4 regions of the Priestia sp. YIM B13490 genome follow, and region 3 is predicted to be linked to each of the others. Evidence: riboswitches for the same ligand, from Rfam matches in the RefSeq annotation. Region 3 holds a riboswitch; each other region holds the start of a gene.
The links. A riboswitch is a leader RNA that binds a small molecule or an ion and turns the genes downstream of it on or off. The one in region 3 is predicted to bind S-adenosylmethionine.
Positions count from the first base shown of each region.

Region 1 (5,606 bases), on a different contig from region 3:
TTTTTGCAAATCATTTTTTCCCGGTATATTACGCACTTGATTATGAGAAGTTGTTTGACGAATCTCAATTCCCATCTTCTCAAATTTTTCTTTTAATTGAACACCAAGCGGGTACTCCATTGCCCCTGGCTCAATATATACTAATTGAGGTACAAAAGGTTTTATCATCATGTACACTTCCTTTTTTCTAGTACTAATAGCGTTTGAAAAATAAAAAGACTCTATCCTTGGTAATTATTTTTCAAACAAAAAAGACTCTCCGTTAAGAGAGCCTTGCATCAGTCATATTGTTCATAATCAAATATCTTATTATACATTTTTCCAGCTTCTTCATACGTTGAATATACGGCATCATCTTCAGCTAACAAATGGTAAGACTCATGTAAAAACAGCGCCTTTTCACCTTTGTTTTCGGGATGTTCAACAATTTCAGCCTGATTAATATTCGCAACGTTTGCCGTATGAGGATTTCGGTAAATAACAAATACTTGATCTCCCACTTGATATTCTTTTTTCTCCACGATCATCATCCTTTTCTTCTTTCTTTACTCGTATGATGTCCGCTTTTGCTCATTTTATCCGGTAAAAACACCTCATGGCATGATCGATCAAGAATTCATACGCTTTTACGCTCAATAAACCGAAAAGGGAGCTCAATTTTCTGAAGAACCTTGCTTCCCACTAATGTAAAAAGCGTTTCTCCCATTTCCTTAAGAGGAAGTTCGATCGTTGTTATTTGTAAATAAGAAGAAAGCGGATGATTATCAAAACCAATGATAGCTAATTCACCAGGAACTGAAATACCCGCTTGTTCGCACTGAGCTTTTATTCCGATAGCTACTTGATCGTTTGTTACTAAAAGCGCCTGAGGCCGATTTTTCATCTGCACTAGTTTTTCCACCACTTTTTCACCATCTGTCACGTTCAAACAGCCTTGAAAAACCCATTCCGGATGATAAGGCTGATTTATTCTTTCTACATATTCTTTGTATGCTTGTTGCCGCTGTTGACTATTCGTACCCGTCATCCTTCCAATACAGTAGCCAATATCCGTATATCCTTTTTCTTTTAAATACATAAGCGCCTGCTTAAAAGCTGCATAATGATCAACGTAAACGGAGCGAATAGAACGATTCTGTACGTTTTCGCACACGGCTATCGGCCCGTACTGCTGATAATATTCAATCGTGCTCCAGCTGCTTGCTCTAGAACAAATAATCACTCCATCAACTTGCTTTGTTTTTAGCATATGAAGCGCTTCTTCTTCTTTTTTTACATCATAGTTCGTCTGACAAATAACAAGCTGATACTGCTTTTCTAACGCCTGAGATGCCACTCCTTCTAAAAGCAGACTAAAATACGGATGATTAATAAAAGGCAAGACGACGGCAATCATATTTGTTTTCCCTTTTGATAAGTGAACGGCATTAATGTTTTGTTCATAATTAAGTTCGTGAATAACCTGCTCTACCAGCCGGCGTTTTTCTTCTTTTACATACGGATGATGATTTAGCACCCGGGATACAGTCGAAACAGATACACCAGCTTTTTTTGCGATATCTCGGATATTTGTCATGTTTTCACCTTTTTCTCTTGCGCTGAAACGCGTTTCATACTTTATTCTCATTATAAAGTGAAACAGCAAGAAGCTAAACCCGTTACCATCGTGTTTTTACTCATTTACGTAAGGAGGTCATTTCATGGGTATTTTATTATTCATTTTATTATGCGGAATTGAAATTGGAGGAGCGGCTTATGCACTTAAACAGAACGAGACGCTTTGGAAGGAGTTAGATGATGAAAAGCCGACTGATTTTTTTAAACAGTAAAAAACCCTTAAAAAGAACATTCTTTTTAAGGGTTTGATATTACGCAGCTTCTTTAGATGACTTTGACTTTTTATTTAAACGAGGAAATCCAATTACAATTGCAATGATCCCGCAAACCGCTGTTAACATTGGGTAGAATGTAAATGGAATAATCTCAATCGGTGAAACTTTAGCAAATCCTGCTGCGAGAAGCATTTGTGCGCCGTAAGGGATAAGCCCTTGAACGCTGCATGAAAACAAGTCAAGCAGACTGGCTGATTTACGATTATCAATTGAATACTTATCAGAGATTTCTTTTGCTAACGGACCTGCCGTAATAATTGAAATCGTGTTATTAGCCGTTGCTAAATTTGTTAAACTTACCAGTCCAGCGATGCTGAATTCTCCGCCTTTTTTTGTTTGAATGCGTCGTGTTAATAAATTCAATAAGAACTGAATACCGCCATTATAGCGAATAAGCTCAACCATTCCGCCGATTAGCAGAGATAAAATAATTAACTCTGACATTCCGCCAATACCTTCTGTCACAGTTTTAGCAAGAGAAGAAAGCGTGTAGCTTCCGTCAGCTAATCCAATCACGCCGGCTAGCACAATTCCTCCGGTTAAAATGCTTAATACGTTTGCACCAAATATGGCAGCAACGAGTACGCCGACATAAGGCAAGATTTTAAACCAGCTAAAATCTTTAATTTCTACTGATGATGTATTGCCTAGCGTCATTACAAGCAATAAAATTACCGTAACAATCGCTGCAGGAAGGACAATAAAAAAGTTTACTTTTAATTTATCTGACATATTTGTTTTTTGCGTACGAACTGCTGCAATGGTTGTATCAGAAATTATCGATAAATTATCTCCAAACATTGCACCACCAATAACGGCAGCAATGGCCAATGTAATGGATACATGCGCTTGCTCACTGATTCCTACAGCAATAGGCCCTAGCGCAGCGATTGTTCCCATTGATGTTCCCATCGAAATGGAAATGAATGCGCCAATAACAAAGATTCCGACTACCACTAAGCTTTGCGGAAGCACAGAAAGCGCTAAGTTTACCGTTGAATCAACAGCTCCCATGCCTTTAGCAACTTGAGAAAAAGCACCTGCTAAAATAAAAATAAGCACCATAATAATGATATCAGGATGCCCTGCTCCTTTAGCAAAACGCTCCACTTTTACATTAAGTGAATCTTTGCGATTCATAGCCAGCGCCACGATGGCTGCAATGATAATGGCTACTAATACAGGCAGCTTATAAAAATCTCCCGTTATAATTCCTGATCCGACAAACAGGACTAAAAAGACGCCCAGCGGTAACAGCGCCCAGCCGTTTCCTTTTTGTTGTTCCATTCTTAACACCTCTTGTTTACGTAATAAAAAAAGACCTCTTCTTATTGATAAGAAGAGGTCTCTTATTTGTATCATAAGATTACCCTTCTCATCTTCCAAACGAAACATCGTCTGCTGGATTTGGCACCGCACTGCGTACAGCCAGTTGCCGAGACATCATAGGGCCAGTCCCTCCGTCTCTCTTGATAAGAAGTTTATAGTTGTTTTAAAAATAGTCTTTCACTACTGTAATCTCTTTTTATTTAATTGTCAAATGCTATTTTAGAAAAATATATAGTGCGAAAATTCTCACATCAATTAGCTACGTCTCGTTTTAAAAACGCTGCCCATGCCACGCCCATAAAGAAGACAAAATGAGCAACTAAGATGAAAATGGAAAATGGAATCGTCATGCCGTCAAATATCGTCTTCATTCCGTCCATATACTGCACAAAGTTTGTGTTGGCGAACAGTAAAAATTTTCCCCACCATAAACCAAACTGTGATACTAGTCCTGTTACTGCTTTCGCCCCGATACTTACGACAATAGCCAGACTGGAAGCAAGCGCGCTGTTTCTAAATAAAGACGACAGCATGAATGCAAATGTCATCATCATAAACGTTTCCATATACGCGCTGTCATACGTAAGCGTAATGTTTTTAAGCAGCTGCGCATCTCCTTCTAGACTGGTAAAGCCAAAGAACAATGCTCCCCATACAAACGAAAAAAGCAAATAGCTCAGTAAATAATACAAGCTAATTAAAATGAGGGTTATGTACTTGGATGCTAAAATCGTTGAACGTCTAGCAGGGCGAATTAAAAGAAGCTTAATGGTACCTGCTTCAAACTCTTTTGCAACCATTGACCCTCCAACAGCAAGCGCGAAAAATTGAACGAGAATCAGCATACCTGAACTAAATGACAGGAAGTTCAAAATGTTGTCTTCTGTTCCTGCACTGTTTGCTACTTTCTTCATTAAAAGAGCCATACAAAGAGTTAAAATACCGATTGTAATAAACGTGACTTTTGTACTTCTTTTATGAAACCATTTCATATGTTCATTTTGAATTAGCTTAAGCATGGTGCTCTCCTTCCGTAACGGACATAAACGAATCTTCAAGCGTCTCATACACAGGAGTGATTCGGTAGACTAAAATATCGCTGTCCACTAATTTTTTATTCACAGCTGGAATTTGTTCTTTTACAATCGTCACGTCGATACTATGTGATCTCATCGTTACTTCAAATTCTTGTGATAAAAGATCCGCTGCTTTTTGCGCATCAGACACTTCAAATTCTACGTACGTTCCTTGATCTTGACGATTTGGAGATAGATCTTGAATGGCTTTTAACTCACCGTCTTGAATAATGCCAACGCGGTCACATAGTGCTTCTACTTCTTTTAATAAGTGGCTCGCGATTAAGATCGAAATTCCTTCTTCCCTGCAGAGGGTTTGTAAATATGTACGAAATTCTCTCATTCCCGCTGGGTCTAGACCGTTTGTTGGTTCGTCTAGTAAAAGCAATGCAGGCTTATGTAAAATAGCTTGAGCTACTCCTAAACGCTGTCTCATCCCAAGAGAATACGTCTTCACTTTTGCATGAATGCTGTTTTCAAGCTTTACTAAAGCAATCACTTCATCCAAGCGTTCTGATGTGATCCCTTCATGCATATTCGCAAAGTGTTTTAAATTTTGATAGCCCGTCAGATAATCATAAAACTCAGGGTTTTCAATAATCGCTCCAATTGATTTCATAGCTGATGTAAACTGTTCTTTTAAAGGAAATCCATTGACGATAATTGTTCCCTCTGTTTCTTTGATGAGTCCTACGACGGTACGAATTAACGTTGTTTTTCCAGAGCCGTTCGGACCAAGCAATCCGAAAATCTCACCGCGCTCAACCGATAAGGATACATCATGCAAAATGGTTTTCTTCCCAATTACTTTACTGACATGATCTACTTGTAGCACTGTTTCTGTCATCATGTACATCCTTTCTTTAATTAGCAATACGCTTTCTATTGTTTCTCTTTTTTAACTATTTGTCTACTATAACCTTATTTTTGGAAAAGTAGCCCATTCAAATCATTCGTATTATCCGCTTACATTTGATAAAATAAAACAAACTTTAGTTAGAGGAGGACTTCTACATAATGAACTTAACCGTATACCTTGCCGGGCAAATTCACGATAACTGGAGAGACGAAATTAAAAACCAAGCAGAACAATTAAACCTTCCCCTTACCTTTGTCGGTCCCATGACAGACCATGACCGCTCCGACAACATTGGAGAAGAAATTTTAGGAAAACAGCCTAACGCTGTCTTAAAAGATGAAGCTGCTTCTCAAATTAATAATTTACGTACGCAGGTGCTCCTTAAAAAATCTGATGTGGTTATTGCTTTATTTGGCGAAAAATACAAGCAGTGGAACAGCGCAATGGATG
Region 1 covers NZ_JBHZOT010000003.1:398,016-403,621, reverse strand. The annotation lists gene splB (spore photoproduct lyase) at 1-168, opposite strand, end outside; gene ACFX4R_RS11950 (transcriptional regulator SplA domain-containing protein) at 279-527, opposite strand; gene ACFX4R_RS11945 (LacI family DNA-binding transcriptional regulator) at 617-1,576, opposite strand; gene ACFX4R_RS11940 (hypothetical protein) at 1,701-1,829, shown strand; gene ACFX4R_RS11935 (Na+/H+ antiporter NhaC family protein) at 1,869-3,179, opposite strand; SAM riboswitch class I at 3,265-3,371, opposite strand; gene ACFX4R_RS11930 (ABC transporter permease) at 3,473-4,240, opposite strand; gene ACFX4R_RS11925 (ABC transporter ATP-binding protein) at 4,233-5,144, opposite strand; gene ACFX4R_RS11920 (YtoQ family protein) at 5,315-5,606, shown strand, end outside.
Region 1: linked by a shared signal. The riboswitch ahead of ACFX4R_RS11935 (Na+/H+ antiporter NhaC family protein) and the one ahead of ACFX4R_RS01675 (sulfite oxidase-like oxidoreductase) in region 3 are both predicted to bind S-adenosylmethionine.

Region 2 (5,606 bases), on a different contig from region 3:
TATAGCCAAATATCGGATACAAAAACTCAAGAAGCTGGGCATATCCGAATTGCCCAATAATAAAGCAAGCCAAGATAATAAACGCAAAAGCTTGTTTGTCATTGAGGGGAAGAAATGACTGAAGCTGCTTAGCGATGCCAAATACATTTCCAATCAATGTAGTAAAAATCTCGCCCAACACAACTACCGTAAATAAAACATTCACCCACGCTGAGATATTTTTAACAACGGCACTCATCGGAATATCAAGTTGAAATGAATAAGGCAAATTGGAAAGGGCAAGATGAGTAGAAACAAGCATAAACGTAAGTACACATCCTCCTATTAAGGCCCCTTTTGTAATCACGCTCCTATCTTTCACCGAGCTTCCTAATGGGACCAAAACGGCCTGAGCCAAAGCTAGATTCAGGGAAATATATAAAAAGGGACTAACCGCCCACTTCCACTGCGTGACGAGCGTTAAATCCGGCTTCGTTTGAATCAGTGAGAAATAGCTGATATTCGGCATAAAGATGATAAAAGCAAATGAAAGCATCATCGGTACAACAAGAGAATTAACCATTAAAATACCGTTAATTCCTTTTGCGATAAATATATAAGTTAAAACAATTGTAAAAATCATTCCAACAGGAGGCCACAGCCCAAACTGTTCTTTTCCTATTGCTCCCGTACTCGCTAGCATGACTGAAGTTACTCCAAATAAAATGACAATCATTACACCGTTTACCACTTTTCCAAGCACATCACCAAATAAATATGTATTAAGCTGCTGATAAGAAGAAGCCCCAATTGCGTGCGAAAGCAGCATCATTTTTGAACCTAGCCAAATAAAAAACAAGCCGCTGACCAAAATTCCGACCATTCCAAGTTCCCCGTACTGTGTAAAAAATTGAACGATTTCCTTGCCTGTTGCAAAACCGGCTCCTACAACGGTGCCTACATACGTAGCAGCAACCTGCAGCGTGAGTTTCCACCTTTTCATGCCCATCACCCTTCTACCCTTCATAGTTCACTATATGTAGAAACGATAAAAAAAAGACGAGCCTTTTTACATGTAAATCTACGCATATCCCAGTGCTTGTGCCTTTTGGTTTATTTTTTTCATTTTCTTTTTGTATTTCTCACAAAAAACTCCTTAACCCCTAACATAACAGTCATTTTCAAACAAAATATACGGATATTTCCCCTTTAGCTTTTAAATTTTCCTCAATATTTGCTGGAAATTCACAATTTACTGTTGTATAATTTCTAAAAATCAGATAAATTATTAAATAAGTATTCTTTCTATTTAAAAAAATATGTTTCAATTATATACAATTGATTCTTATCATGAGAGGTGGAGGGACTGGCCCTTTGAAACCTCAGCAACCAGTCGTTAGAGACATGGTGCTAAATCCAGCAAGCAATTTATTGCTTGGAAGATAAGAAGGCGAAAAAAGTCTTCTTCTTAAGAAGACTTTTTCTATTTTATCGGCATATTGCATAAAACGAATCACTCGTGAAATAGAAGCGAAACAATTTAAGGAGGTTTTGACATGGGGTTACTTGAAGATTTAAAGTCTAAAATTTTAATTGGGGATGGTGCCACTGGTACCCTCCTTTACTCACACGGTATTGACAGCTGTTTTGAAGAACTAAACATCACCAAACCAGAAGAGGTTTCTCGTATTCACAGAGCCTATGTAGAAGCTGGTGCAAACGTTATTCAAACAAATACGTACGCTGCTAATTATCAAAAACTTGCCCGTTATGGATTAGAAGATTCAGTCAAAGACATCAATGTTGCTGGTGTAAAATTAGCAAAACAAGCTGCAAAAGATCAGGCTTACGTGGTTGGTACACTCGGCGGAATTCGTTCTTTCCAAAAAAACGCTATTAGTTTAGAAGAGGTTAAGCGAAGCATTCGTGAACAGATGTTTTGGCTTTTAAATGAAGGCGTGGATGGCCTTTTGTTTGAAACATACTATGATTTCGAAGAATTAAAAACCGTTCTTACACTGGCAAGAAAAGAAACGGATAAGCCTATTATTACTCACGTTTCCCTGCATGATATTGGCGTACTGCAAGATGGCCGCCCTTTAGCAGATGCATTAAAAGAATTAGAGGCGCTGGGAGCAGATGTTGTCGGGCTAAACTGCCGTTTAGGTCCTTATCATATGATTCAGTCTCTTGAAGAAGTACCGCTTCCTGATCGTGCTTTCTTATCTGCTTACCCTAATGCCAGCCTTCCGGCGTATGTGGAAGGAAAGCTGGAATATGAAACAAATGAAGACTACTTTGTAGAAAGCGCGCGTTTATTCCGCGAACAAGGGGTTCGCTTAATTGGAGGATGCTGCGGTACAACACCAGCTCACGTACGCGCAATGTCATCTGCCTTAAAAGAGCTGCCTCCGATTACAAGCAAAGTTGTTAAAATGAGACCTGCCGTTACGGTTCAAGAGCGTGAGCAGCAGGATAAACCTCATATGCATGAAATTGTGAAGAAGCGCCGCTCGGTTATCGTCGAGCTAGATCCGCCTAAACAGCTTGGTCCGACGAAATTTTTAGAAGGCGCAAAAGCACTTGATAAAGTCGGCGTAGATGCTATTACATTAGCTGATAATTCTCTTGCCTCACCTCGCATCAGCAACTTGGCAATGGCAACACTGATGCAGCAAGAAACAAAAGCACGACCGCTTATTCATATTACCTGTCGCGACCGAAATTTAATTGGACTTCAATCTCATTTAATGGGACTTCATACGCTAGGAATGAATCAAGTACTTGCAATTACGGGTGATCCGTCAAAAGTTGGCGATTTCCCTGGCGCCACTTCGGTCTACGATTTATCTTCATTTGACTTGATTAGTTTAATCGCTCAGTTTAATGAAGGACTATCTTATTCCGGCAAACCACTTGGTCAAAAAACCAATTTTTCCATTGCAGCTGCCTTTAACCCAAACGTGCGTCACTTAGACCGAGCCGTTCAGCGTTTGGAAAAGAAAATCGACTGCGGGGCTCACTATTTCATTACTCAGCCTCTCTATTCAACTAAGCAAATTGAAGAGGTATATGAAGCAACCAAACATTTAACAACACCGGTATATATCGGTATCATGCCGTTAACAAGCGCAAGAAATGCTCGATTTATTCACCATGAAGTACCTGGAATTAAATTATCAGAAGATATTCTAGAACGCATGGATGCAACGGGAAATGACCGAATCCGCGGTGAAGTCGAAGGTCTTGCGATTGCAAAAAGCTTAATTGATACAGCATATGAGTTATTTGACGGTATTTACTTAATTACGCCGTTTATGCGCTATGAAATGACCGAAATTCTAACACGCTATATTCATGACAAGCAACTTGTTACATCAGAAAGGAAGATATAAATGAGCTCACTTATCGAACAACAACTAAAGAAGCGAATACTCATCATCGATGGAGCAATGGGAACGATGATTCAAGATGCTGATTTAACCGCTGAAGATTTTGGCGGCGAAGAATATGAAGGCTGCAACGAATATTTGACTCGAACAGCGCCTCATGTGATTCAGCGCATTCATGAAGAGTACTTTGCAGCAGGTGCTGACATCATTGAAACCAATACGTTTGGCTCAACATCTACCGTACTTGATGAATACGATTTAGGTCACTTGGCGTATGAATTGAATATCGAAGCTGTGAAGCTTGCTTGTGCAGCCCGCGATAAATATTCAACTCCCGAATGGCCTAGGTTCGTAGCTGGAGCTATCGGTCCTACCACTAAAACTCTCTCTGTTACCGGAGGTATTACATTCCCTGAGTTAGTAGAATCGTATGAAGAGCAAGCTCGAGGTTTGTTAGACGGCGGCGTTGACTTGCTTTTAGTCGAAACCTGTCAAGATATGCTGAACGTAAAAGCCGCATTTTTAGGTATTACAGCGGCGTTTGAAAAACTAAAAACCGAAGTTCCTATTATGATTTCAGGAACAATTGAGCCGATGGGAACAACTCTCGCTGGTCAAGATATCGAATCTTTTTACTTATCACTGGAACACATGAAGCCTCTTTCAGTCGGACTTAACTGCGCGACAGGCCCTGAATTTATGACGGATCATATTCGCTCTCTTTCAGACCTAGCCACTTCAGCAGTTAGCTGTTATCCAAACGCTGGACTTCCGGATGAAGAAGGCAATTATCATGAATCCCCTGAGCTGCTTGCTCAAAAAATTAAAGGGTTTGCTGATAAAGGCTGGCTGAACTTTGTAGGCGGATGCTGCGGTACAACGCCTGCTCATATTAAAGCACTGGCGGAAGCGGTAAAAGAGGTTGCGCCCCGTTCGCTTGATCGCTCCGAGCATAACCATGCTGTAACCGGTATTGAACCGCTTGTATATGACGATTCTATGCGCCCTCTTTTTGTGGGAGAACGTACGAATGTAATCGGTTCTCGCAAGTTCAAGCGTCTGATTGCGGAAGGAAAAATTGAAGAAGCATCTGAAATTGCGCGTGCTCAAGTTAAAAATGGTGCTCACGTTATTGATATTTGCTTGGCAGATCCGGACCGTGAAGAAATGGAAGACATGGAGGAATTTATTCAAGAAGTTGTAAAAAAAGTGAAGGTTCCTCTTGTAATCGATTCAACGGACGAGAAAGTTATTGAAAAAGCTTTAACGTACTCGCAAGGTAAGGTCATTATTAACTCCATTAACTTAGAAGATGGTGAAGAGCGTTTTGATGCAATCTTACCGCTAGCAAAAAAATTCGGTGCAGCTCTGGTTGTCGGTACAATCGATGAAACAGGCATGGCCGTTACTGCAGAACGAAAAGTAGAGATTGCTAAACGCTCACATGATTTGCTTGTTGAAAAACATGGCTTTAATCCAAAAGATATTATTTTTGACCCTCTTGTGTTTCCTGTAGGGACTGGTGATGAACAATACATTGGTTCTGCTGAAGAAACAGTTAAGGGGATTAAAATGATTAAAGAAGCCCTGCCTGATTGCCTGACCATTCTCGGCGTAAGTAACGTGTCATTCGGTCTTCCTCCAGTCGGACGTGAAGTACTAAATGCGGTTTACCTTTATCACTGTACGCAGGCTGGACTCGATTATGCCATTGTTAATACCGAAAAGTTAGAGCGCTATGCTTCTATTCCAGAAGCTGAAATTGAGCTTGCTAATGCGTTATTATTTAACACAACTGATGAAACGTTAAGCACGTTTACCGACTTTTATCGTGATAAAAAGAAAGAAGCAAAAGTAGAAATTTCTACGTTAACACTCGAAGAACGATTGGCAATGTATATTGTCGAAGGTACAAAAGAAGGATTGCTTCCTGATTTAGAACAGGCTTTAGCTCAATATGATGATCCGTTAGATATTATTAACGGACCGCTTATGAAGGGGATGGCGGAAGTTGGACGTTTGTTTAATGACAACCAGCTGATTGTAGCAGAAGTGCTTCAAAGTGCGGAAGTGATGAAAGCATCCGTTGCCTTTTTAGAACCTCATATGGAAGCAACTGAAAATGATTCTGGAAAAGGCAAAGTTATTCTTGCAACGGTTAAAGGCGACGTGCATGATATCGGTAAAAACTTAGTAGACATCATTTTAAGCAACAATGGTTTTAAAGTAATAGAT
Region 2 covers NZ_JBHZOT010000002.1:240,869-246,474, forward strand. The annotation lists gene ACFX4R_RS06670 (YkvI family membrane protein) at 1-982, opposite strand, end outside; SAM riboswitch class I at 1,322-1,428, shown strand; gene ACFX4R_RS06675 (bifunctional homocysteine S-methyltransferase/methylenetetrahydrofolate reductase) at 1,536-3,374, shown strand; gene metH (methionine synthase) at 3,375-5,606, shown strand, end outside.
Region 2: linked by a shared signal. The riboswitch ahead of ACFX4R_RS06675 (bifunctional homocysteine S-methyltransferase/methylenetetrahydrofolate reductase) and the one ahead of ACFX4R_RS01675 (sulfite oxidase-like oxidoreductase) in region 3 are both predicted to bind S-adenosylmethionine.

Region 3 (5,606 bases):
TGTTAAACAGCACGTTCGCACCAAGCTTTTCATAAATAGCCGGCAAATAATCATAGTCGCCAACGGATACCCCGCCGGTTGTTAGTAGAATGTCCACTTCTTCAAGCGCTTTTTCTACCGCTTCATAGCAGCGGTCAAAATCATCTTCAAGCTTTCCTAAGTATTTCGGAATTCCCCCGCTTCTTACAATTTGCGCAAGTGCCATATAGGAGTTGCTGTTGCGAATTTTTCCTGGTTCTAACGGCTCGTTCACATCAAGCAGTTCGCTTCCTGTTGTTAACACGCCAACAACCGGCTGCTTCACGACAGCGACATCCGCATAGCCAAACGTAGCTAAAAAAGCGGTGACGCCTGGATTAATGCGCGTTCCTTTGGAAACAAGCACGTCTCCTTTTTTTTTTTCTTCTCCTTTTAATGCAATGTGTTCCCACTTTGAAGCCCGCCTGCTTAACGCCATATACGTTTTGCCTTCTTTTTCATACGACTTCGTTACTTCAAGCATCACAACCGCATCACATGAATGAGGGACCTGCGCTCCTGTCATAATACGCACCGCTTGAAACGGCTTTACTTCTTCTTCAAAAACAAAGCCTGCACCGATTTCACCTACTACTTCGAACTCAACAGGATGTTCACTTGAGACTTCTACGCAGTCTTGCGCTCGAACCGCAAAGCCGTCATAAAGCGATTTATTAAAATGAGGAACGTTTTGGTCGGCGATAATATCTTCTCCTAAATAGCGTCCGTAGCTTTCGGTGATCGATACGCGTTCGATGCTGCCTTTTCTTTTATAAGTCATGACTTTTTCAATTGCTTCAGGAATTGAAATAGGTGTTCTGCTTTCTAACATACATTCTTCACTTCCTTTATGTCTGTTCACTTTTTACGCTATGGTGTAAAATCATAGCATATCTCACTATTTCTATCATACAACAAAATTTACTGAAAAAGGATGAAAACACCGATGTCTTCTTTTACACATTTTAATGACCAGGGCCGTGCCAACATGGTCGATATTAGCGAAAAATCTATCACGCGCCGCGTTGCAACAGCTCGTTCAAGCATACTCGTTAACAAAGAAATTCACGAAGCCATTGTAGAACATAAAATTGGAAAAGGCGACGTGCTTGCTGTCGCACAAGTAGCGGGAATCATGGCAGCAAAACGCACGTCTGACATTATTCCTATGTGTCACCCTCTTTTATTAAAAGGCGTAAACCTTTCATTTGACTGGGATACAAGCAATGATCAGTACCGTTTATTAATAGAAGCAACTGTTAAAACGGAAGGCTCAACGGGCGTTGAAATGGAAGCTTTAACTGCCGCTTCTGCCTGCGCTCTAACCGTTTATGATATGTGCAAAGCCATTGATAAAGGCATGATTATCGGCGAAACGTATCTGCTTGAAAAATCTGGCGGCAAAAATGGTGACTACAAGCGTACGGAAGCGTAAAGGAGGTACATAATGAGCGTACATGAACATAAATCCAAAGCAACACAGCCCGTTCGCTGCAAAGTCATTACAGTATCAGATACACGTACAAAAGAAACCGATAAAAGCGGCGCGCTAATGATCCAACTTCTGAAAGAACACGACATGCAGGTCGCTTCCTATGAAATTGTAAAAGACGACCAAACGTCGATTCAACAAGCGATACTTGCCGGATGCAGTGCTGAGGACATTGACGTTGTTCTCACAAACGGCGGGACCGGCATTACAAAACGAGACGTCACAATTGAAGCCGTTCAAGCGCTGATTCATAAAGAAATCGTTGGGTTTGGCGAGCTGTTTCGCATGCTGAGCTACACCGAAGACATTGGCAGCGCAGCAATTATGAGCCGGGCAATTGCCGGGACGATTAACGAAAAAGCCGTTTTTTCTACACCAGGATCAAGCGGTGCTGTTCGTCTAGCTATGACCAAGCTGATTTTGCCTGAACTTCGCCACGTTGTGTGGGAATTAAACCGCCAGCGCTGACAAAATGCCTATGCACACGCATAGGCATTTTCATTAATCATAGTCTTTATGTACCCACTCATCTTCTGGAATGCCTAAATCTTCTCCAGAAAAACGCTCTTCTTTAAACGGATCTCCTCTAAGATGAAAGCCGTTTTGCTCCCAAAAGCCAGGATGATTTTCATCAATAGCTTCAAACCCTCGAAGCCATTTAACACTTTTCCAAAAGTACAAATGCGGAACAACCAATCGCAGCGGATATCCGTGCTTAGCTGTAAGCGGCTCTCCGTTAAAGGAATGAGCGAGAAGAATATCGTCTCTCAGTAAATCTTTTACCTCAATGTTTGACGTATAGTCATTATCTCCGTGCAGCATGATGTATTTACTTTTTAGCTCCACGCCAACTGCTTTTAAAAAGTCTGTAAACAGCACGCCCGTAAATTCATTATCAAGCCTTGTCCATCTCGTTACGCAGTGAATATCACATTTCACCGTCGTTTGCGGCATGTCCAATATATCTTGATACGAAAGCGTCACTTCCTTGTCTACCAACCCAAATACCCGAAGCGTCCATTCCTCTAAGTTATACTCCGGCACGTCGCCTTCATGTAAAATCGGAAAGCGCTCCGTTACTACCTGACCCGGAGGCACTCGTCCTTCATACTTTGGATCAATTTCCGGTGTTTTCATTCGTTTAATACGGTCTGCTTTGTTCAAATTATCACCTCATTGTTTTTTATACATAAAAAGCCCTTCCTTAAATAAATAAGGAAGAGCTTTGTTTCAGCTTCTTCCTTATCTCTAAGAGCAGTACACTCTTAAGGATTTGGCACCATTCTGTCATAGACAGCGGTTGCCGGGTTTCACAGGGCCAGTCCCTCCACCTCTCTTGATAAGGAAACAAATTGTATTTGTTTTATGTAATAAAGTCAGTATTAAGCTTTTTGTCATAATTGTCAATATTATTTTTCTTCTCCGCAAAAAAACTTTAAAAACAGGTAGGGTTATAAGATTTTAGTCTACTAAAATACCATATAAAACCTTTACCCTTCTCCATCAATCATCGTATACTTCTTGGCAAAGCGCTTGTAGTAAATTTGCTCATCCTCTTGTCCATCGTTAAAAACAAGTCGGTTATGATCAATATCTTTTTCTTTTAACATATAGCCTTTTTCATTCATCATATGAATATATTCATCTAAATGTCCTTTTTTCACCATATAGTGAAGAGCATCATCTGAATCTGTAGTCCTCGCTACATCTTGACTTCCCACTTCTAGCTTGAATACAGCTGTTGCTGTTTGAACGAGACGATAATCGCCAAACAATCTTTCCCAATTTAATAGCAGCAGCGCGCCGGAAATTATTATACACCCTCCAGCCGCCACGGTTAGTACAAATCGTTTTGACACTACTTTCTCTCCTTTACATTCTTTTTCTTCTATTTAATAGAACGGATTGCCCTAAACTTGTTTTTACGCCAAGTCCTAGATACACGGCAGCACCTAAAGCAATTGAAATACAAGATGTGCTAATCGCAAGTGAAGATGCAGACAGCTTATTTTCTAAAAAATAGTGAGAAGTATAATTGCCGATAATCACAGCGGCTGACATCACACTTACTAATAAAACAGGTGTCAACGCAGCTTGTCCCAGTGATTGAACTCGGTAAGAAATGGATTTTTCAATTAAATAAAAGTTATATATAACCGATACACCATACCCTCCGTAAGTCGCGACAACCGGTCCAATTTCTTTTAAGCTTGAAACCAGCAGTACGTTTAATACTATCTTCACAACAATTCCTAAGCCCAAGCCTAAGATTAGCTTCTTTTGCTGATTAATTCCTTGGAGAATTGCGGCTGTTACTGTAAAAAGAGCAAATAAAATGGCAGCAGGCGCGTACCATTGTAAAACAATTCCACCGATTTCAGGGCTGTTTTTTGCTCCAAAAATCATCATATATACCGGCTTGCCTAATAAACAAAGCCCCACGGCAGCAGGAAGAGTAAAAAATAACAGCAGCTGCAGCGTTTTTGTAATTTTCCCTTTTACTTCCCGTAAATTTCCTTGCACAAAGGAAGACGTAATGCCCGGAATCAGTGACATGCTGAAGGCAGTCGCTAACGATACTGGCACCATCACCAAAATCTGGGCTAATCCAATAACGGAGTTGATCGTTTCGGCTTTAGCTTGTCCATATCCTATTGATTGAAAGAGCATGTTAATTGTAAACGTATCAATATTTTGATAGATAGGAATAGCTAAACCAACTAATACAAACGGAACGGCGTACGTTACAAGCTCTTTGAACATTGAAGAGAACGAAACGGACTTATTATTCTTTCCGCTGTTCACTTCTTTCATAATCAACCGCTTGCGCTTCAAATAAACCGCTCCAAGAATCCCAATTCCCCCTACGCCTCCAATAAACGCTCCAAACGTGCCGATTCCAACAGCTTTTGTCATTGTGCTATGAAAAAGGTGAATAACAGCGTATGCTCCTGCTAAAATGAACAACACTCGCACTATTTGTTCAATAATCGTACTTAGCGCGGACGGTCCCATAGACTGGTTACCTTGAAAGTAGCCTCGTAATAGACTCATAGGCGGGATAATAATTAAAGCAAAGCTTACCATTCGGATGACGTACACTACGTCTTTTTGACTATTTCCTGAGGAATCTTTTCCGTTAATGACTAGTTCAGCGAGCCACGGTGCCATTGTATAGAGGACTAAGAAACCTATTATGCCCGTTATTGTCATTAATAGAATTCCTGTTTTTAACAGATCTTGTCCCGCACGGTAGTTTCCAAGACCGTTATATTTCGATACATACTTCGAAACAGCAAGCGGAAGACCCATTGTCGACAAGCTTAGCATCAAGGTATATGGACCGTATGCATACTTATAAAGCGCGTAACCTGACGTTCCCACTAAGGCTGTGAAAGGAATAATATAAATAAAGCCTAAAATCTTTGTTAATAAAGAAGACGCTGTTAATAAAAGCGTACCTCTCATCAAATTTTTTTCCATACATCAAAACTCCAGAAATAAATATTGTATTTTTAACAAATACTTGATTTATTGTATCATACTTACAATTATTATCTATTTTTTTATAAAACATTAGAACCCTCTCTATATTACGTTTTTTACCTAATAAAGGAATATAAACCAACCTTTTCACCTATGATAAATGAATCGTTTTTTGCTTTTTACTTTGACTGACGTTTACATTCTAAAAGACGTGTTAAATTATATATATATCAGTTACCAACTAAACTAAGACTCCTTGATTATTCTGGCCTACCTGTTCTTTTAGGTAGACTGAGGTTGCTAAATCGTTATATATAGGAGGAAAAAATCATGAAAATGAAACAACGACTATCAAAAGCGGCGGCGGCTGCAACGATTACAGGAATTGCTGCGTTTGGATTTGCTCCTGTCGCTCAGCTTGATACACCAGCACATGCAGCTACATCTCAAGAAACAAGCAGTCAAAGTCAAACAGCTGTAAAAAACATTAATGAAATTTACAACGCCGCAGTAAAAGGTGAAGTGCCACGCTTAACGGCAGACTTCAAAATTGGCAAAACACTGCGTCAAGACGTTCGCGATCAGTTCGGTCCCCCGCCTGAAGGTTCAT
Region 3 covers NZ_JBHZOT010000001.1:318,437-324,042, reverse strand. The annotation lists gene ACFX4R_RS01690 (molybdopterin molybdotransferase MoeA) at 1-850, opposite strand, end outside; gene moaC (cyclic pyranopterin monophosphate synthase MoaC) at 965-1,453, shown strand; gene ACFX4R_RS01680 (MogA/MoaB family molybdenum cofactor biosynthesis protein) at 1,466-1,978, shown strand; gene ACFX4R_RS01675 (sulfite oxidase-like oxidoreductase) at 2,012-2,674, opposite strand; SAM riboswitch class I at 2,750-2,856, opposite strand; gene ACFX4R_RS01670 (hypothetical protein) at 3,001-3,369, opposite strand; gene ACFX4R_RS01665 (putative polysaccharide biosynthesis protein) at 3,383-4,993, opposite strand; gene ACFX4R_RS01660 (YjgB family protein) at 5,327-5,606, shown strand, end outside.

Region 4 (5,606 bases), on a different contig from region 3:
CAAGTGAAGATCAGCTTCACGAAGCCATTATGAAGGATTTAAAAGATGAAATGACTCATCCACGCGTCCGGCAAACACCGTATGTAAAATATCACCTTGGCATAAAAAGAATTCTAAACAGCAGTCTTTCCTCTGATGAAAAAGTTGCGCTTACGTCCCTATACACAAACCTTTTAGATAGCTGTATATAACGGATATCAATCCAGTGTAAAGACGAACAAATGGGATAAAGGAGCTGAACCGCTAGAAGCAACGAAATAGATGAAACCTACGTTCACCGTGACAACAAAAAACAAGAACTATTAATCAGTAATTTTGATTAATAGTTCTTGTTTAACTTTAACTACAATACTTTTGTCCCAGTCTCTTTTCTTTATTTAATTAACGCCTTTTCTTCTAAGCTTTGAAAAACAGCGTTAAAGTCTTGCTTCAAATCCTCAAATTCCTCTAACCCTACTGAAAGGCGAAGAAGTGAATCAGTAATTCCTTTTTCTTCACGCACTTCTTTTGGGATACTCGCATGAGACATTGTTGCAGGATGCGTTAGAATGGATTCAACTGCACCTAGACTAACGCCAATTGAAGCCAATTTGACTCCTTGTAAAATATGTCGCGCTACTTTTTCATCCTGTACTTGGAAAGAAATCATAGCTCCGTATCCATTTGCTTGTTCTGAAATCAGTTTGTGGTCCGGGTGACTTTTTAAGCCCGGGTAGTATACACGGCTCACTAGAGATTGTTCTTCAAGCCACTTTGCAAACTGCAGCGCTGTTTTTAACTGCTGATCTAAACGAACTTTTAATGTCTTAATTCCTCGAAGCAGTAAAAAACAATCCTGCGGTCCTAAGATAGCACCAAAAGCATTTTGTACAAACTTTACTTCTTCTGCTAGCTTTTCATCGCTTACCACAACTAGACCGCCAATGACGTCACTGTGACCGCTGAGATATTTTGTAGCACTATGAATCACAATATTTACACCAAGGTCAATCGGCTGCTGTAGATAAGGTGTTAAAAACGTGTTATCCACAATTGTAAGGAGGTTGCGCTCCTTCGCCAAACTTGCTACTGCTTTAATATCCGTTACCTGTAAAAATGGATTTGAAGGGCTTTCGATATAAATAGCCTTCGTATCTTTTGTGATAGCTTCTTCTACTTTCTCAACCTTCGTTGTATCAACAAAAGTTGTTTTGATACCAAACTTTGAAAATAATCGTGTTAATACACGATATGTCCCGCCGTACGTATCATGTGAAACTAAAATTTCATCCCCTGATTCAAAAATAGATAACACCGATGAGATAGCAGCCATACCTGATGAAAAAGCAAAACCAGCGTATCCATTTTCTAGCTGAGCAATGGTGTTTTCTAAAGCCTCACGAGTTGGATTTCCTGAACGAGAATAGTCATAGCGGCCGTTGTTCGTCTCATCTTCTTGGTTAAATGTAGATACCTGATAAATAGGTACGTTAACCGCTCCAAAATGACCGTCAATTCCTGTATTTGCATGAATTAAGTTCGTACCAAATCTATGTTTATTATTGTTGGTATGCATCAAATGCCTCCTTCAAATCTTTAATTAAATCATCTGCGTGCTCAATTCCAACTGATAACCGCAGTAAACAGTTTGTTACTCCGACACGATTTCGAATTTCTTCCGGAATATCAGCATGTGTTTGACGAGCTGGGAATGTCATTAAACTTTCCACGCCTCCTAAGCTTTCTGCAAATGTAATAACTTTGACATTTTCTAAAAGTACTGACACGATGTCAGGGTGTGAGACAGCAAAAGAAATCATGCCTCCAAATCCAGTTGCTTGTTTCTTCATGATTTCATAGCCTGGATGTGTTTCAAGACCAGCGTAATACACTTTTTCCACGAGATCATGAGCAGTAAGCCAATTTGCAATTTTCAGTGCATTTTCATTATGCTTTTCCATACGAAGCGCTAGCGTTTTAACACCGCGTAATAACAGCCAGCTATCCTGTGGACCTAAGATTGCCCCAGCTGCATTTTGATAAAAACGAATTTTCTCTCCTAAGCTACTACATCGAGCGACTACAAGACCAGCAACTACATCATTATGACCCCCAATGTATTTGCTTGCACTATGTATCACAATATCTGCTCCAAGCTCTAAAGGACGCTGATAATAAGGGGACATGAAGGTATTGTCAACGATGGTAAGCAAATCATGCTGTTTAGCTAACGCAATTGCTTCTGGCAAATCAGTCACGTGCATCATTGGATTCGTAGGTGTTTCAATAAATAAAGCTTTCGTATTGGGACGAAGCGCATCTTTTACTTGTTCGAGATGGGCTGTGTTGACGTACGAAACAGTAATTCCTTGCTCTGAAAAAATTTCATTTAGTACTCGGTACGTTCCTCCGTATAAATCCTCTGATACAATTAAATGATCTCCGTTTTTAAATAGTGCTAAAACTGCCATTACACCCGCCATTCCTGAAGCGAATGCTACTCCTACTTCTCCTTTTTCCAAAGCAGCAATTGCTTCTTCCAATGCTGTACGAGTAGGATTTGCCGTACGTGCATAGTCAAATCCTGTACTTTGCCCTAAAGCAGGATGAGCAAATGTTGATGCTTGGTAAATGGGGGTTGTAATAGAACCTGTTGAAGGGTCACGACCTACTCCTGAACGAACTAATAAAGTTTCAATTTTCATCTATTTCTCTCCTTAACTCAAAATAAAAAACACTCTTCACAGATGGAAGAGTGTTCGTTTATACACGATTTCTCTCATCTGTTAGAACAATACTGATGTTCCACAGGAATTAGCACCGTTCAAATGAATGTTTCATTTGATGGTTGCCGGGCATCGCAGGGCCAGTCCCTCCGCCACTCTGGATAAGAGTTCTATATAATTGTTGGTGGTTAACGTTTGTTGTTAATAACTTTAATAAAGATTTTCTATATTGTCAACATAATTTTCTAAAAAATTTAAATCGTCTCATTTGTTTATTCAATATACTTGTCCTGATAAACACATAAAAAAAGAGACGAAAGCGAGGTCTCTTTTTTTAAGGCAAGTGTACAGATTTTACGTGAGCTAACTTCCAATACATACTTTCTCCATTTGCCGTAATTAGTTCAACAATATTATTAGAAACTTCTTTAAGTACGCCAATCTTTTCTGATTGATCCCCTAAATCTAATACGACCAGCTGATTTTCATATTTTTTAAGCTGCTCTTCAAAGTTTCTGACAAAAGGTGCAGAGGCGGGCCTTACGGGGAGCTCTTTGTCACTTAAAGAATAAGGGGTTAACTCATTACTGTAAGGGGTAAGCCATTTCAAATGATGCAGAGAAACAAAGACATTTTTATACACTGGAGAATAAAACACAAGATAATCATTCAGCACGCTTGTGATATAGCCATGCAATGATTTCCCTCCCGTTACATAAATTTCAATAAATTTCCCTTTTGCCTGCTGTAAAATATTACGATAAGAAATCCGCTGACTTTCTTCTATCAAATTCTCTTCTATTTCACGTAAAACCGTATAGTCTTCTTCGGATACTTCCCGCAAACGATGCATGTGTAAAAGAGGAATATACAAATAATCATGTCCATTATACAAAACCATAATATCTAATCCAAGATCAATAAGTCTGCCAACAAATCTCGTTTTACCTGAAATATCCAACTCCACAATTTTATTGATATAATGATTCATACTCATACTCATTCTCCTCCTTTTTCCTATATGTTAGAAAAGGTGCTTTATAAGCACCTTTTATGTTCCATTTCATCATGCTTTCCAACGATAATTTTTCGTTTTAATAACTTTCTCGGCCGGTGCTGAAGAGCGTGAACCCGTACGGCGTCCTCGAGAGCGATCGTCTGTGCGTCCACCCGTACGGCGTCCTCCCGAGCGATCGTCTGTGCGTCCACCCGTGCGGCGTCCTCCCGAGCGATCGTCTGTGCGTCCACCCGTGCGGCGTCCTGTACGTTCTCCCGTACGGCTTCCTGTACGTTCTTCTGTAGACTTCGCAGCTTCAGCCTCTCCATTTTCTTCTGTTTCTTCATTATTTTGATTGTTATCGTTTTGCTTAAAAGCCCCTTTTGCTCCCACACAAATGGTTTTAACGTGTCTTGGCTGTAAGCGTAATACTTGATTATTCTGCACAAGTGTAAATGTACCATTTCGGCTTTGTACTAACACGCCCTCTACAGCTTCAGGTCCTCCATTATTGATTGATACCCATTTATGAGAAAGGTGGGCAAAAAGATCGTTAAAGCTTTTGGATTTCATATATTCTGGTTCTTGGCTCACTAAGAGTTCATTTGCAGATTGACTAGTTTGATCTCCGTTGTTGTTTTGATATTCACTCACACTCTTAACGTGTTCAGTATTAATATAGACGACACCGTCGTCCTCTGTGAGTAATACTATATAAGCAGATTCAAATGAACCTAAGACATCAAGAAGCTGACCTGCTTTTTTCTCAGGTCCACCTTGGTTAACCTGCACATATTTAGTTTTCATCAATGATAAAGTTGTAGCAAAAGTTTTTCCTCGATATAATTCTAATTCTGCGCTAATTCCAGTAAACGTTTGTGCCGAATTTGACATAGTATCTTCAGTGATACTTTTTACATGCGCTAAGTGATAATATACAAGTGTATATTCTTGTTGATTATTATTTTGGTTGTTTTGGTTGTTTTGGTTGTTATTTTCACCATTATTGTTATTATTGTTATTGTTGCTTTCCACTGCTAAGATTAAATAATCTGATTGCACGTCAACCAAATAACCTGTTTTAGATTCAGGTCCTCCACGATAAACGGTCACCACTCTTCCTTTTAGGGGTTTGAAGTGAGAAGAATAGCCTTTATCAGGCATTTGTATATTTCGGCTGCGTTTTTGGCTTGATTTTTGGCGTGGATTTTGATTTTGCCCTTGTTCTTGGCCATAGTAATAGTTACTCATTGTTTTTCCTCCTTATTAGTTATCCTTATTGGTCATTCATACTGTATATATACGTATCATGTACAGCTATTGATTTCCTGCATTTGCCTATTATTAACAAAATCCACTGTTGCCTATAAATTGCCTATAAATCTACCTCTTTTTAAAGAGTCAAAAGGTTATTTTCAATATATGCTGTTCGTTCTTTTATAAAAGACAGCATAAATTCCGGTTCTTTGTGAAATTGTTCCAAGTTATCTTTTACGTAAGGATCTTTTAATACATAAGGAGCAATATACTCATGCAGTTGATAAATGATTGGTTTCATGTATTCTATTGTAAATTGATTATTTAGAACATTGTTCATTTTTTGAATATACCGCTTTTTAATGCTGTTCACGGCCAGTAAGCGAGCTGTAAGCGTATTAAATCCTTGTGCGCGGACATAGTCTCCTTCCATTACTTTTCCATTTACATCTCTTCCCCAAGTTGCATCATAATCCCATGGAATCAGTTCAAAGCGCCCGCTTTCATGATTTAGATAGAGGGCATAGTTATGGACAAAACCGTCGTAATTCTGCATACAAATAATACCGACTAACCAAGATAAGTAGCGGTCGACGTTCAGGTACTTCTCAATATTCTGTTCGAATTCCGTATTTGTCCACGTATTA
Region 4 covers NZ_JBHZOT010000002.1:124,703-130,308, forward strand. The annotation lists gene ACFX4R_RS06055 (hypothetical protein) at 1-191, shown strand, start outside; gene ACFX4R_RS06060 (trans-sulfuration enzyme family protein) at 374-1,555, opposite strand; gene ACFX4R_RS06065 (trans-sulfuration enzyme family protein) at 1,539-2,684, opposite strand; SAM riboswitch class I at 2,756-2,873, opposite strand; gene ACFX4R_RS06070 (hypothetical protein) at 3,040-3,702, opposite strand; gene ACFX4R_RS06075 (spore coat protein) at 3,772-4,866, opposite strand; gene ACFX4R_RS06080 (CotH kinase family protein) at 5,096-5,606, opposite strand, start outside.
Region 4: linked by a shared signal. The riboswitch ahead of ACFX4R_RS06065 (trans-sulfuration enzyme family protein) and the one ahead of ACFX4R_RS01675 (sulfite oxidase-like oxidoreductase) in region 3 are both predicted to bind S-adenosylmethionine.